2 regions of the Peptococcus simiae genome follow, and region 2 is predicted to be linked to the other one. Evidence: riboswitches for the same ligand, from Rfam matches in the RefSeq annotation. Region 2 holds a riboswitch; the other holds the start of a gene.

Region 1 (8,099 bases), on a different contig from region 2:
TGGGCCGGGCATAGGCCAGCAGGTCTGTCAGGGTGGCGTGATTGGAAAAGTCAATGATGACGTCTGCGGCGGGGGCCTCTTCCAGCTGGGCTGAAATGGGAAAGGGGCCGCCTTGCTCCGGCTTACCGGCCCAGCCAAAGACAATTTCCATATCCTCATAGGCCTGGACCTGGTCGGCGACCATCCGGCCCATGGCCCCGGTTGCCCCACTTAAAATAATCTTCATCTTAGCCCTCCAGTGCGCCGAGACGGGTCATTTCAACCTTGAGGGCTGCAATGGTGGCGTCAGTCGGGGTGGTCATCGGTGCCCGGTAGCCCCCAGCCGGCAGGCCCCGCATATGAACGGCGGCTTTTACCGGAATCGGGTTGGGCTCAGAGAATAAAATATGGACCAACTTTTGGAAACGGCACTGGATGGCTAAGGCCCCGGCCTGGTCCCCCTGCTGCCAAAGGGCACACATGTCATGGACCTCTTTAGGAAAAATATTGGCCAGGACAGAAATAACCCCGGCGCCCCCACAGGATAGGACAGGTACCGTCACATCGTCATTGCCGCTATAAATATCAAAATCAGCTGGGCACTGGCTGCGCAGGTCGACAGTGGTGGCCAGGTTGCCGGTGGCATCTTTAATGGCGACAATGTTGTCAAAGGCTGCCAGGCGGGCCACCGTCTCCGGTTTTAAGTCCATCCCTGTCCGACCGGGCACATTGTACAAAATAATCGGGATGTGGACACTGTCCGCCATGACGGCAAAGTGTTCATAGAGGCCCTTTTGGGAGGTTTTATTGTAGTAGGGGGTCACGTGTAGGAGGGCGTCTGCGCCCACGGCTTCCAGGGACCGGCTCAGGGCTTCGCCATGGATGGTATTGTTGGAACCGGCACCGGCGACAACCGGAACCCGACCCTTGATGTGGTCAACAGTGAAGGCGACGGTCTCGATTTGCTCTTCATCGGTCAGGGTAGAGGCTTCACCGGTGGTGCCGCAAATGACAATGGCATCCGTGCCGTTTTCAACTTGGAAGTCCAGCAACTTGGCCAGGGCCTCAAAATCCACATCCCCGTTGTCTTTAAAGGGGGTAATAATCGCAACACCAGAACCTGTAAATACAGACATCTTTATCTTCCTTTCTTAAGTAACCCCAAGACTTACTCAAGTAGGTCCTGGGCAATAATATCATCTAAACTTTCCCGGCGGACCACTTCCCGGTGGTCCTTCCCTTTTACAAATACCACTGCCGGGCGGGGCAGGCGGTTATAGCCGGAGAACATACTGAAGGTATAGGCCCCGGTGCCTAAAATCGCCAGGATATCACCGGGTTGGGGGTCCGGGAGGGGCGCCCCCTTGATGAGGACATCCCCGCTTTCGCAATACTTGCCGGCAATCCGCCAGGTGTTGTCGGCCGCATCATCCAGCCGGTCTGCCAGGACAGCGGTGTAGCCGGCCTGGTAGAGGGCCACCCGCATGTTGTCTCCCATACCGCCATCAATAAAGGCATAGTTGGTGCCATCTGCCAGGCGTTTGATATCGCCGACGGTGTAGAGGGTGAGGCCGGCATTATTGACCATGCTGCGGCCGGGTTCCAGCCAGACTTCAGCCAGGCGGATGCCCCGGTCTCGGGCTTCTTTTTCCAGGTCTTGGGCCAGGCCTTCCAGGAAGGGGGCCAGGTCAATGGGCTGGTCACCGTCCTCGTAAAAGACCCCAAAACCGCCACCCAGGTCGAGGATATCCATGCTCAGGCCTTGGCCCTGGCAGGCAACCATAAAGTCGAGCATGATGTGGGCCGCTTTAATAAAGGCATCGTCAGCGAAAATCTGCGACCCGATATGGCAGTGGAGGCCCCGGAGCCGGAGTCCGGGTAGGCCTTGGATGACCTGAAGGGCCTCGCCTGCTGTGGCCAGACCAAGGCCAAATTTACTGTCGCTGGTCGCGGTTTTAATGTAATCATGGGTGTGGGCTTCAACCCCCGGGTTAACCCGGAGCAGGACCTCGACGGTCTGCCCGGCCTTGTCTGCAATAGTCGACAGGCGGCGGGCTTCAGACAGGTTATCCAGGACGACAAAGCCAATCCCGGCCTCTACAGCCGCTTCCAGTTCCCGGTCTAGTTTATTGTTCCCATGAAAGATGATTCGGTCCGGGGGAAAGTTGACCGCCAGGGCGGTATAGAGTTCCCCTTCCGAGACCACATCCAGGTTCAGCCCCTCCTCTTTTGCCAGGCGGATGAGGGCAGCGAAGCTGGCAGCCTTAGAGGCGTATAAAATCCGGGCCTTATAGCTATCACTTTTAAAGTGGTTGACAAAGGTCCGAGCCTGGCGGCGCAAGGCCTCTTCATCGTAAACGTACAGGGGGGTGCCATAAGTAGCGGCCAGGTCCTTGGCGGTACATTCGCCGACCACCAGCCGGCCTTCTTTATTTTGAAAATCAGGAAATCCCTTCATGCGCTCATCCTTTCAATAGCCTATAAATAAAGCACCCATGAGCAAAAGGATTTGACTCATGGGTGCTGAAAATATACCTTTTGCCCTTGATGTGAAAGCTCCTCACTGAAAGATTGGGCAACCTTTCAGCGACAGTCTTATGCCTATTCGACATAAGCCCAGCACCTTGGCACTTCGGCGAGCATGCCTTTCGGGACTTCCCTACTCATCGCACTCGCGTCCTCTCGCACATCTTGTATGGGTTTGTATCAATACTCTAGCAGATAGCCTGACCCCTGTCAAGGCTCTTTTATATAACAGTAACCTGTCGCCGGAGAAAGGCCGCTTTCCAACCTGCCCGCTTAGGTTAAGGGTAGGCGGTAGCGGCTGTCTAAGAAACGGACGGTACCGGTCTTATGACGTAAAACCACGGTGTTGACCCGGACAAAGTCGCCATCGAGCTCAATTCCTTTTAAGAGACTCCCGGTGGTGACCCCGCTGGCTACAAACATGACATCATCCGCCGGAACCAAGTCACTCAAGGTCAGGACATCATCACAGCTGGTGCCCATGCTTTCTGCCCGGGTCACCTGTTCATCATTTTCCGGGGCCAGTTTCCCCTGCATATCTCCGCCCATGCACTTGACAGCTGCTGCAGCCAGGACCCCTTCCGGGGCCCCGCCAATCCCCAGGACCATGTCGATTCCACTTTCGGGGAAGCAACAGGCCAGGGCCGGAGAGACATCCCCATCGGTAATCAGCTGAACCCGAGCGCCCAGGGCCTTGACGGCCTGTTTAATGTGTTCGTGGCGCTGCCGGTCCAAGAGGCAAACGGTTAAGTCTTCCAGGGGTTTATTTAAGGCTTGGGCTACATTTTTCAAGTTCTCTTCAACAGAGGCCTCAATATCTATGGCCCCCTTGGCACCGGGGCCAACAATGATCTTGTCCATATACATATCCGGGGCATGTAAAAGGCCGCCGGCGTCGGCTACAGCCATGACGGTAATGGCGCCGGGCTGGTTTTTGGCCGCCAGGTTGGTCCCTTCCAGGGGGTCCACTGCAATATCCACTTCTGCGCCGCCCAGGCCGACCTTTTCACCGATGTAGAGCATGGGGGCCTCGTCCATTTCCCCTTCACCGATGACAACCGTTCCGGAAATATCAACGGTCTGAAACATATGACGCATGGCTTCTACAGCTGCATTATCTGCAGCCATCTTATCCATTTTACCAATCCAATTGTTGCAGTTGATGGCCGCTGCTTCGGTCACCCGTGAAAACTCTATGACCAGTTCTCTTTCCATAGTTAAGACTCCTTACGCTTTGCCGTTTGACCCGAATACACGAATTTTTTCTACTACCCGTTCCTGCATTTTATCCCGAGCCGGGCCTAAAATTTTACGGGGGTCAATTTCGTTGGGCTTTTCGGCCAAGACTTCGCGGACGCCATCGGTAAAGGCTTCTCGCAGGTTGGTGTCGATGTTGATTTTGCGGACCCCGCGACGGATGGCTTCTTTAAGGGCTTCATCAGGCACGCCGGAGGACCCGTGGAGGACAATAGGAATTTGCACTTTTTCCTTGATGGCGGTCAGCCGGTCAAAGTCCAGCTTCGGTTCCCCTTTATACTGGCCATGGGCGGTTCCGATGGCGACGGCTAAAGACCGGATACCGGTCTGCTGAACAAAATAGGCGGCTTCTTCCGGGTCGGTAAAGCTGGCTTCCCGGTCGGTAACGACCACATCATCTTCTGTGCCGCCAATTTTCCCCAGCTCTGCTTCAACAGAGATGTTTAAGGGCCGGGCCACTTGAAGAATTTGGTTGGTCACCTTGATGTTTTCTTCCAGCTCATGCTTGGACCAGTCAATCATGACCGAGGTAAAGCCATGGCCAATGCATTGGATGACTTGTTCAAAGCTGGTCCCATGATCCAGGTGGAGGGCCACCGGGACAGAGGCCGATTCAGCAGCGGTCCGTACCAGGGAAACAATATAGTTGAGGCCGGCATACTTGATGGCCCCTTGGCTGGCCTGGATAATGACCGGAGATTTTTCCGCTTCAGCGGCCCCGATGATGGCCTGCACAATTTCCATGTTATTGCAGTTAAAGGCGCCGACTGCATAACCGCCTTCTTCTGCGGCCTGTAATAGGGTATCTACGTTTACTAAAGCCATAATATCCTCCTTTACATCCGTTCCGGGGCACTGACGCCCAGGAGCAGTAACACATTACGTAGGGTGATACGGGCGCAGTCCGCCAGAACGAGCCGGGCGGCCTGCAGTTCCGCATCATCTGTCAGTACTTTACATCCATTGTAAAAAGTATGGAAGGCATTGGCAAGGTCTTTTGCATAATAGGCCAGGTGGTAGGGGGCCAGTTCTTGAGCAGCTAGGGCCACCTTTTCAGGCCAGGAAGCGATGGCTTCCAGGAGGGCCCTTTCAGCCGGGTGGGTCAGAAGACCGGTATCAATCTCTGCCGCCGGGCGAACCTTTTCGCCGGCAACGGATAAGAGGGAGCAAATCCGGGCATGGGCGTATTGCACGTAGTAGACCGGGTTATCTGAAGACTGCTTCTTAGCCAGGGTCAGGTCAAAGTCCAGGGGACTGTCCGGTGACCGCATGCTGAAGAAGAAGCGGGCCGCCTCCCGACCGACTTCCTCCATGAGTTCTTCCAGGGTCACGAATTCCCCGGCCCGCTTACTCATCCGCACCAATTCGCCATCTCGGTAGAGCCGGACCAATTGCATGAGGATGACGGTGAGCCGGTCGCCGGGGTAACCCAGGGCGGTCAGGGCTCCCTTCAAGCGAGCCACGTGGCCATGGTGGTCGGCCCCCCAAATGTTAACCAGGTCTTCATAGCCCCGGTCAAACTTATCCTTGTGGTAGGCAATATCAGCCGCAAAATAGGTAGGAATCCCGTTGGCCCGGACCAGGACCTCATCTTTTTCTGCCCCATAATCGGTACACCGGAGCCACTGGGCCCCGTCTTTTTCGTAGACATAACCCCGGTCACGGAGGGTATCGACCACTGCCTGGACCGCCCCGGATTCATGAAGGCTTTTTTCGCTAAACCACTTATCATAAGTAACCCCAAAGGCTTCCAGGCCCCGGCGGATGCCTTCAACCTTCTCATTTAGGGCAAAGACGGTCATCTTTTCCAGCCGGTCTTCCCGGTCCATCTGAGCATAGGCCTCGCCCTCCTTGTCCAGGAGGTGCTGGGCGGTTTCCTTGATATCTGCTCCCTGATAGCCGTCTTCCGGCAGGGGGTATTCATCGGCCCGGCCTAAAAGCTCGAAATACCGGGCTTCCACAGAGGCACCCAGGAGTCTGACCTGGTTACCGGTATCATTAATGTAATATTCCTTATCTGCCCGGTAGCCGGCCATATTTAAAACAGCAGCCAGGACATCCCCCAGGGCGCCGCCCCGGGCATTGCCCATGTGGAGGAGGCCGGTGGGGTTGGCACTGACAAATTCTACCTGGACCCGGCGGCCCTGGCCGACATTGCTGGCCCCATACCGGGTGTCTTCTGCTTGTACTGCTGCCAGGACGGGCATGAGGTAGTCTTCTTTTAAAATAAAGTTAATAAAGCCCGGACCGGCCAATTCCACCCGGTCAATGGGGGCAGAGGTATCGATTCGTTCTACCAGCCCCTGGGCGATGACCCGGGGGTTCATTTTCGCAGGCCGAGCCAGCTGCATGGCAATATTAGTGGCAAAGTCCCCATGGCTTTTATCATTGGGTTGTTCAACGACAAAGTCCGGCAGGGCGTCAACAGAGAAGACCCCATCTGCCTTTGCGGCCGCAAAGGCCTGCTCAATGCGCTCAGTCACCAGCGCCTTTGTATCTGCAATAATATTCATATTCTCCTCCACAAGTTAGGATTCACGGGCTTGTAAGGCTGCCTTCGCCAGCTGTTCATCGCCGGCGTAGGGTTCCCGCTTGCCATTTATTTTTTGACAGACCTCAAAGCCCTTGCCCAAGAGTAAGACCACCGCTCCGGTAGGGGCTTCTTTGATGGCATAGGCAATGGCCTGGGCCCGGTCGGCAATCATTTGAACCGGGGTCTCCTTTTCAAAGGCCCGGTAAATTTCTGCATTAATGGCCTCCACGGCTTCTGTGGCCGGGTCATCTGCGGTCAGGATAACATAATCCGCTTCACGGCTAGCCACCCGGCCCATATCCGGCCGGCGGCTTTCAGCCTTATCGCCCGGGGCCCCAAAGAGGAGCCAGACCGGGGCCTGGGGAAAGTCATGGCGAACGGTCTCGATGACCCGCTTAAAGCTGATGCCATTATGGGCATAGTCCACGACCACTGTCAGGTCAGCTCCATGGATATAGGCCATGTGCCCTTCCATTTTAACACTTGCCAGGGCCTCTGCACAGGTGTCCAGGGAAATCCCCGACTGGTGGGCCAGGGCCAAGGCCGCTAGGGCATTTTCCACGTTGAAGCGGCCATGCATGGGCAGGGTTACCTGGATGGCCTCCTGACCGGCCCGGACGCGGAAGGTCAGGCCGCTATCGGTCGACTGGACCTGGTCGGCCCTATAATCGGCCCCGTCGCCGCCAAAAGTGATAACTTCGGGACAGTGGCCGGCGGCTTCTTTCAATTCAGAAAGGCGGTCACTGGCCAGGTTGATAAAGGCCCGGCCCGTCCGGTCAAAGATAGCCAGCTTGCTGGCGAAGTAGTCCTCAAAAGTCGGGTGCTCAATGGGCCCGATGTGGTCCGGGGAAATATTGAGAAAGACAGCATCATCAAAGTGGATGCCCCCTACCCGGTGGTACTTGAGGGCCTGGCTGGACACTTCGATGACCATATGCTTCAACCCGGCCGCCCGGGCCCTTGCCAGGTGGCGGTAAAGGTCAATGTTTTCCGGGGTGGTCAGCTTGGAAGCCTTCTCCACCCGGCCATCATAGTTTATCAGGCTGGAGGTAATCCCACAGAGGGGCTCATGGGCCTTTTCGGCAGCCAGATCAAAAATAGCCTTGACCATGCTGACGGTCGTACTCTTGCCCTTGGTCCCGGTCACCCCCATCATGTGGAGGTCCTGCCAGGGGGCATCAAAAAACCAGTTGGCGGTCACCGCCAGGGCCCGACGGATATCGCTGACTACCAGAGCCGGCAGGTCAGAGGCCTCCGGATAAACCCTGGCGCTCAAGTAGGCACAAGCCCCCTGGCTGCGGGCATCCAGCAGGTATTGGGCGGAGAAATGGGCCCCCTTGCATAAAAAGAGGGTATTTTCCTGTACCTGCCGAGAGTCATACTGGATATCCGAAATGGAGGTTGCCGGCAGGTCACCAACCACTCGGCATAAGAGCCCTGCCTCATCCAGGGCAAGGGCCAGGTCATTCAGGGTTTTTGTCATACCTATCCTTTCTTAAGGGCCAGACCGCACCAGTCCTTGCCGATGAGTCTGGCTTCTTCTATCAGTCCGTATTGGGCCGCTTGCTCCTGGATCTCAGCCAATCGCCCCTTATGAATACCGGACAGGAGCGCTTGCCCCGTCGGCGCCAAGCGGTCATTCAGGTTGGGAATGAGGACCAGGAGCACATCCGTAACAATATTGGCGATAATGATGTCCCACCGGCCCCGGACATCCTGTAAGAGGTCACTTGGCTGACTGGTCAGGTCCACCTGGTTGAGCTGGGCCATATCAGCAGCTGCCGCCACGGCCTGGGGGTCATTA
Region 2 (8,099 bases):
ACCGATGGCGAATCTGTTCTTCGCTTTCCGTTCCCCGTCCCCGGATACGACGCTCCAGTTCAGCAAAGGAAGGTGGCATAATAAAAACCAGAACCGCATCGCTTTTTTTCAATTTAACCTGCTTTGCCCCTTGGGGATCAATTTCAATCATCACATCTTTGCCCGCCTGGACCTGCTCTTCCACATAGTCGAGAGGCGTTCCGTAATAATTTTTATAGACCTCTGCCCATTCCAGGAAGCCGTCAGCCTTTATTTTTTCTTTGAAGGCCTCTCGGGTCATAAAGAAATAATCGACCTGGTCTTTTTCACCGGGTCTGGGGTCTCGCGTGGTCGCAGAAATAGAATAGTTGATATCTATTTGTTCTCTTAAGTGCTCGCAAAGGGTCCCTTTTCCTGCACCGGAAGGCCCTGATAATACGATGACAATGCCTTCTTGTTTATGCGCTAACATAAGCGCCTCCTTCCAGTCACAATTTTAGGCGATATTTTGAATTTGTTCCCGCATGGCATCAATCAGTGTTTTCAATTCAACAACTGCGTGGCTGCCGCGGGTATCATTAATCTTTGACCCACAGGTATTCACTTCCCGGTTCATTTCCTGGAGGTAAAAATCCGCTTCTCGACCAATAGGGCCTTCTTCTTTGAAGAGGTCTTTGAGTTTTTTTATATGGCTGTCTAGACGGACCAGTTCTTCTTCGATACTGGTCCGGTTCATAAAGTAAACCAATTCTTCCATCAGCCGCTGCTCATTGACGCCGGCTTGGCCTAGAACCTCTTCCAGTTTGTCCCGCAGTTTTTCCTCAAGCTGCTGGCTGACCCGGGGGGCAACTTCTTGTAAGACCCCGAGGTTGGTCACACATTTTTCTAAACGCTGGTCTAAGTCTGCAGCCAGCCGGTCGCCTTCTGCCAGGGCCGCCTGGCTGTAATTGGCCAGGGCGGCTTGGAGGGCTTGGAAGATCAAGGGCTTATCCTCTTCGTCAAAGCTAAGGTTTTGGTCTTCAATCATGTGCGGAATTTGTAAAAGGGCTAGCCATTCCTGCCGGCTGAAATCGCCTTCTCCGACCTGGCTATTCAAGTGGCTGGCAACAGTAGCCAATAAGCTTTCATTAATGGCCCAACGGGCCTGGCCGGCAGCCAGGTCTTCCAGGCGAACCTCAACATTAATATTCCCGCGGAATATTTCTTGGCTCAAGGCCTGTCTTAATTCTACTTCATAGGGGCGCAAAATTTGTGGCATTGAAATACGCCAATCCAATCGCTTGTGGTTCACCGAATGGATGGCGACCGATACATGCCATTGAGCATTTTCTGCAGTACCAGCCCCAAATCCTGTCATGCTGCGCATAGGACCTCCTAAAATAGTTTTACCTTACAATACCACAAATCAGCTGGTAAAAAAAGTATCGGTAACCAATCCGTTAAAAGCGTACGGCTGACGCCGAAACCGTCAGCCGTAGACTTATAAGGAGTATTCAATTTCAATTGGTTTTAAATTTTTGCTGAGGATGTTTTTCTTAGGCTTAATGATGACCTTATTTTTGCGGATTAAGATACTGCCACACCGCTGCATGGCCACAGATAGACAGTGGGCGTCATCCAGGTGATCATGACGGAGCACATCCCCGTGCTTATCTTTAATGGTGGAATAAATTTGACACTGACCGTTATTAAATAGCCGCAGGGACAGGTGGACCTCTATTTTTTGGTCGCACTTACTGCGATATAAAAGGGGCAGGTCTTCATCCCCTTCCCGGATAATAGCAACCGCCTCGAGGATATCATCGGTAAACTGGTCTTCCGTATCATAGGTTAAAAGAATACGTTCCGTTGTCGCCAGTAAAATAGCCTTTTTTTCTTGGTCAGACCGCCGGTTAAAATCTTCTGCATTGAGCCCAATGGTAATGTAGCGAGACCCATCATTGGATAAGCGCATTTCATCTTCAATTTCAGTGGCCGGTAGGTAAGTGCTAAAAACGACTGTTAATTTTTCTTGTTCAAATAATTTAACGCCCTTTTCATATAGTAACAGGGCTAAGCGTTGACCAATAACCGAATAATTAAAAGGAATGTGGTATAAAACACCGATATCTGCAGGGAACTCTTCCCCGGATACATTCGGTACATCGGTTTCTGCATAGGTCAAGGCCGTTATGACCTTCGCTGTCATATCGTCACCTCATTGTATAAGTAATCCCATAAAGACGACATATTGTATACACAGGTCAAGTATACCATATCTCCTGATGGAACAGTTTTGTTTTATGCTAGGATTACTTTTTTTTATCAACCCACAAAAAACGCTTAAGGAGGGGATGCCTCCTTAAGCGAATGATCTGCTTATATCCAATCCTTTTCCAGCAAAAGTTCTAAAATTTGCACCGTATTGGTAGCTGCCCCCTTACGAATTTGGTCGAAACAGGCCCATAAGTTTAAGGCATGGTCATTGTAGAGGTCTTTGCGAATCCGGCCAACATAAATATCATCGCTGCCCGTTGCCGTAATCGGCATGGGGTAGATGTTATCATGGGGCTTGTCCTGTAAGACCACCCGGGGGGCTGCAGCGAGAATTTCGCGAGCCTCATCCGGGGAAAGGGGATTTTCAAATTCCACATAGACACTTTCCGCATGGCTCCGCATAACCGGCACCCGAACGGCTGTGACCGTAATGGCCATATCCGGCGCGTCTAAAATTTTATGTGTTTCATGGAGGACTTTGGTCTCTTCCTTGCTGTAGTCCTCTTCCTGCCAAACATCAATATGGGGGATTAAGTTAAAGGCAATTTGGTGTTGGAAAACATCCAGATGAATGGGTTTGTGGTCAAGGATTTGACGGGACTGGTCTTCTAATTCCGTCAGACCGGCAGCACCTGCACCGGAAACGGCCTGGTAGGTACTGACAATAATCCGCTTGACGCCCGCTTTCTGGTGGAGGGGGTTAATGGCCCCTACCAAGAGGGTCGTCGAGCAGTTCGGACTGGCAATGAGCCCCTTATGGTTTTTAGCTGCCTCCCCGTTGACTTCCGGAATAATGAGGGGGACATCTTCCTCTAAACGGAAGGTGCTGCTATTGTCAATGACAACCGTCCCGGCTGCCTGGACGTCTCGCCCAAAGGCTCGGCTGGCTGGGCCACCGGCAAATAGGGCCACATCTACGCCCTTGAAGGCATCCAGGGTGGTTTCTTCTACGGTATATGTTTTTTCCATAAAGGTTATTTCTTTGCCCGCGCTCCGGGAACTGGCCAGCATCCTTAGGGATTTAAATGGCACTTTACGCTCTTCGATCACCTTGAGAATTTCTTGCCCTACAGCACCAGTGGCGCCAACAACGGCAATATTTAATTCTTTCATAGCAGCATCTCCTTTTATATATCAGGTTACCGGTCATGCTATCATGCAGGACCTGGACTGTCAAATGTTAACGGGCAGCCCGGGCCAAAAACTCCCGCGTCCGGTCATGCTGGGGATTTTCGAATAATTGGTCCGGCGTCCCGCTTTCCAGGATAATGCCCTCATTCATAAAGACAATTCGGTCAGCGACATCGCGGGCAAAGTTCATTTCATGGGTGACGACAATCATGGTCAGGCCGCTACCAGCCAGGTCCTTCATGATGGCCAGAACATCATCAACCATTTCCGGGTCTAAGGCCGAGGTCGGTTCGTCAAAGAGGACCACTTCCGGATCCATAGAGAGCGCCCGGGCAATGGCCACCCGTTGCTTTTGCCCACCGGAGAGTTGTCGGGGCAGGGCATTGGCAAATTCGATCATGCCCACTTGTCGGAGATATTTTTTAGCCGTCTCCTCTGCCTCTTGTTCTGACCGGCCCAGGGCCTTGACCTGGGCATAGGTGCAGTTTTTAAGAACAGACATGTTATTGAACAAGTTAAACTGCTGGAAAACCATCCCCACTTTTGTGCAGTATTGGTTCTGGTCGACCTGGTCTGCTAAAATATTCTGGTCTTTAAAGTAGATGGCGCCGCCGGTCGGCTGCTCCAAAAGGTTGATGCAGCGAAGCAGGGTTGATTTCCCTGACCCGGATGACCCAATCAGGCAGACCACTTCACCGGGAGCTACCTCCAGGTCAATTTGCCGCAGTACTTCCCTGGAACCAAAGGATTTTTTCAATTTCTCAATCCGAAGAACAGCTTTTGTCATTTTGTTTGCCCTCCTTGGCCCAGGTTACTCATATAGGCGCTGCCATCTAAGTCAACCATGAGTTCATAGTGGTCGCTGCCATCCATCTTACGTTCAATTAAACCCAGAATCCGGGTGGTCACGAGGGTTAAGACTAGGTAGATGACACAGGCAATGAGAAAGGGCGGGCCTACATTAAACATGGCCCCACCGATGGTTTGGGAGGTGTAGAAAATCTCCGTTACCCCAATGATGGATAAGACGCAGCTGTCCTTCATGTTAATGATAAATTCATTACCGATGGTCGGTAAAATATTACGCAGGGCCTGGGGCATGATAATGCCCTTCATCGTTTGCCAGTGGCTCAGGCCTACCGAATGGGCCGCCTCATACTGGCCCTTATCCACAGAAATAATCCCGGACCGAACAATTTCTGCCATATAGGCCCCGGTATTAATGGTAATAATCAGCAGCCCGGCCGTCAGAACATTGAGTTGGACACCAAAGAGGCCGGCTGCAATCCCAAAGTAGATGAACATGGCCTGGACCATCATGGGGGTACTCCGGAAAAATTCAATATAGCAGGTGGTCAGAAAGCGACCGATTTTATACAGGGTCACCAGGACCTTGTTAGACTGGCGCTCGATGGGAATGACCCGGTACATCCCTACCAGCATGCCGATGGCCAGGCCCACCAGCGTCCCAACGACAGCCAAAAGCAGGGTTACCCCGATGCCACGCAAGTACCAGTTCCCATAATTGGCCAATATATTGGAAATGGGTTCTAATAATGCCATTATAGCCTTCCTTTCAGAAAAGAGACTGCCCTTATATAAGGGCAGTCCATGGAGTCAAGTCGCTTATGCAGCAGGTTGTTCCTTGATGGCCTTTTCCATCAAAGCTTCACGGTCTTCATCGCTGATTTTCTTCAGGGCATTATTAACTGCTTCCATCAGGGCGTCATTGCCTTTTTTGACAGCTGCAGCAATAGCAATGTCGTTAGGGTCTGTTTCAAAAGCATTGGCTTCGTCAAATTCAACAAAGGTAAAGCCTTTGATGGCGTTTTGAGCAGATAAGCCTTCTACTTTTTCAGAAACATAGCCATCGATGATGCCGGATTTTAAGGCTTCGCGCATGGTGCTGAAGTCCTTCATCGGGTCTTGGATTTTTGCTGCAGTTAATTGTTTGAGGGCGGTAGCATGGAAGGTATTGACTTGAGCCGTTACCTTAGCATCCTTGAAGTCTTCCTTGGTCTTGGCTTGAGCATAGGGGCTGTCTTCTTTGACGACAACAACCAGTTGGCTGAGGTAGTAGGGGTCAGAGAAGTTCACCGTTTTCCGGCGTTCAGCTGTCGGGCTCATTCCGGCCATAACCAAGTCAGCTGTACCGGATTGGACAGCCGGAGACAGGGAATCCCAGGGCAGTTTAACCACTTGTAATTCTAAGCCGAGTTCTTTAGCAACCAATTGAGCCATTTGGATGTCATAGCCATTGGCAAAGGTATTGGTCCCCTTAATCGGCGCAGCATTGTTGCTGTCATCGACCTGGGTCCAGTTGAAGGGCGGGTATTGGGCTTCCATGGCAATGGTTAACTTCCCTTTTTCAACGGTTTGAAGGCCGCCATCGGTCGCTGCAGTTGACGCCGCCGGTTCAGATGTAGCAGCGCTTTCGCTCGCACCATTACCGCCACAGGCGGTGACAGATACAGCTAAAGCCAGGGTGAGTACAGTTGCCATTAATTTTTTTAGTTTCATAATCCTGAAACCTCCTCTTTTTTTACCATATAAAAACACCACAATTGCTTGTGGTGTAATGCATCAGTTTTGCAGCACAACAATGGATTCATTGACAGCCCTAAACCTATTGAGTTTAGTTCCAAGAAAGAAGTGAAGAAAGCACCCTCTCTTTCGGCGAAGACACCTTTAGGTCTGTTTCAATGGCGCTTTTTCGCCTCCGCAGCCGACTCTTTGTCCTCGCAACCTCTGCATTACAATATGATATTGCCTTAAGGCTAACATACATTTGCATGGGCGTCAATTGAAAGTTATCAATACTTGTCATTAGTCACAAAAGGCGCTCCCTTCACTCTGCTGAAAAGCTGGTCAATAAGGGACGCCGGAAGGGATCCAGCTGGTCAACCAGGGCCCTATAGGCGGCAAGGTTTGCTGCAGAAAATCCACTGCTATTTTCCCCAAGGCCCCAAGCTTGGATGCAGGGATGACAGCCATACCGCCTTAACCACTTTTCCAGTAAATTGCGCCGCCTGGCCCCCTCGATGCCCTGGGCGTAGATCGTAACGGGTGGCAGGTCCAGGATGACCTGCTGGCCAATCTGGTCACAGAGGGCTAGGTAGGGGTCAGCCTGGGTTAGACCATCTAAGCGGAGGTAGCCGGCCCGGGCTTGAACCAGCGGACCGGTCTGCTCTTGACAAAAGGTCTCTAAGGATAGGATGGGGAGGTTCCCGTCTATGTCGGGTCCAGGAGCCAGTAAGCCAAAGGGTAGAAGCCAGTGGTCCATGAGCTGGTCATTGTCGATGGCCTGCACCTCCAGCTGGTAGAGGGTCGGTTGGTCCGGGGACCAGGCCTGGAGTAGACCGTCCGGTATGGTATGGCGCTTACCCTCACCTGTGTAAAGGTCCTCCCCATCTTCATTCAGCAGAAAGACATAGACCTGATCCAGACGGCCGAGGACCTCCAGTTGGAAGGCCAGGTGCCCCTCTTCTTTGGTCAGGTAACCGTTAGAAATATAGGACCAGGGCGTCGTCTTAATGCCAATGGAGCCAAAGACACCTGCTGCCGGCATACCAAGGGGAGCAGCTAAGGCCAGCCAATCTTCTGCAGCTATATTGAGCGGCGGCAACAAGGGGCAGGTATCCTTATCCGGCAGGTTGACAAAGCGAATGACCAACTGGTTGTCGCCGACCTGGAGTAAGTCATTGCAGGCAAATTCAACCGCTTCACCCGGACTATAGTGGATGTGAGCCAGGACGCCATTCATATAAATATAGGCCGGCGCAGCCATGCTTTCGCAAAAAAAAGCGCAGCGTTGGCCTAAAAAGGCCGCCGGTAAGATGAAGCGGTAGCGGTAGCTTTGTTCTTCTCCTAAGGCTGAAAAGGCAGGTCCGCTGGGCGAGGGAAAGGCAACCGCTTGCTGGGCCTGGTCGGATAGCCAGTAGCCTGCCAGGGACAAGAATAAGCGGCTAGCTGTCTGCTTCATGGCCCTGCCCTTACCCTTCCTGGGCCAAGTGGCCGGTTTGAGCAAAGGTCTGGAGAATAGGGACAGCCTTGGCGCAGGCCCGGGCCCGGTGGCTAATAGTATTCTTCTCCGCTGGCCCCATCTCAGCCAAGGTCTTCATGGCTTCCGGGACTAAAAAGAGGGGGTCATAGCCAAAGCCATTGGCCCCGGCCGGCGACCGGAGAATGACCCCGTCCAGCCGCCCTTCGACAAAAATAGGCGATTGGTCGGGCAAGGCCAGAGCCAAGACACAGACAAAGTGGGCCTGGCGCTTATCATTGGGGGTATCAGCCAAATCGGCCAATAATTTTTTATTATTGGCTGCGTCATCATGGGCGAACCCGGCATACCGGGCCGAATAAATCCCAGGGGCTCCGTCTAGGGCCTCTACCACCAGGCCTGAGTCATCGGCCAGGGCCAGCTGGCCAGTCAGACGGGCGACGGTTTGCGCCTTAATGGCTGCGTTTTCCTGAAAGGTCTCTCCGTCCTCAACGATTTCGCCTACAGCCGGATAAGCGGCTAGGCTCTCTACTTCAAAGGGCAGATGGGCGAGTAGGGCTTCCATTTCTTTTCTTTTCTTTTCATTATGGGTGGCAAGTACCAGTTTAATCATAGACCCTCCTGATTTTAGATACAAAAAAAGCACCCTTTGGGGTGCTGGAAGCGGAAAACGAGATTCGAACTCGCGACCCTCGCCTTGGCAAGGCGATGCTCTACCACTGAGCCATTTCCG

The links. Region 2 has a riboswitch for lysine ahead of ACKQTC_RS02010 (transporter substrate-binding domain-containing protein). Riboswitches for the same ligand answer to the same signal wherever they lie in the genome.
Region 1: another riboswitch for lysine. It lies ahead of lysA (diaminopimelate decarboxylase); the one in region 2 lies ahead of ACKQTC_RS02010 (transporter substrate-binding domain-containing protein).

Annotation. Positions count from the first base shown of each region.
Region 1 covers NZ_JBJUVG010000007.1:2,781-10,879, reverse strand. The annotation lists gene dapB (4-hydroxy-tetrahydrodipicolinate reductase) at 1-226, opposite strand, end outside; gene dapA (4-hydroxy-tetrahydrodipicolinate synthase) at 228-1,115, opposite strand; gene lysA (diaminopimelate decarboxylase) at 1,148-2,437, opposite strand; lysine riboswitch at 2,525-2,671, opposite strand; gene glpX (class II fructose-bisphosphatase) at 2,779-3,720, opposite strand; gene ACKQTC_RS05675 (class II fructose-1,6-bisphosphate aldolase) at 3,733-4,587, opposite strand; gene argS (arginine--tRNA ligase) at 4,599-6,275, opposite strand; gene ACKQTC_RS05665 (Mur ligase family protein) at 6,291-7,778, opposite strand; gene ACKQTC_RS05660 (50S ribosomal protein L11 methyltransferase) at 7,781-8,099, opposite strand, start outside.
Region 2 covers NZ_JBJUVG010000002.1:106,631-114,729, reverse strand. The annotation lists gene gmk (guanylate kinase) at 1-451, opposite strand, end outside; gene ACKQTC_RS02035 (YicC/YloC family endoribonuclease) at 476-1,345, opposite strand; gene ACKQTC_RS02030 (hypothetical protein) at 1,460-2,167, opposite strand; gene ACKQTC_RS02025 (aspartate-semialdehyde dehydrogenase) at 2,338-3,348, opposite strand; gene ACKQTC_RS02020 (amino acid ABC transporter ATP-binding protein) at 3,416-4,153, opposite strand; gene ACKQTC_RS02015 (amino acid ABC transporter permease) at 4,150-4,929, opposite strand; gene ACKQTC_RS02010 (transporter substrate-binding domain-containing protein) at 4,993-5,886, opposite strand; lysine riboswitch at 5,951-6,125, opposite strand; gene ACKQTC_RS02005 (glycoside hydrolase family 2 protein) at 6,215-7,348, opposite strand; gene ACKQTC_RS02000 (XTP/dITP diphosphatase) at 7,359-7,979, opposite strand; tRNA gene ACKQTC_RS01995 (tRNA-Gly) at 8,029-8,099, opposite strand, start outside.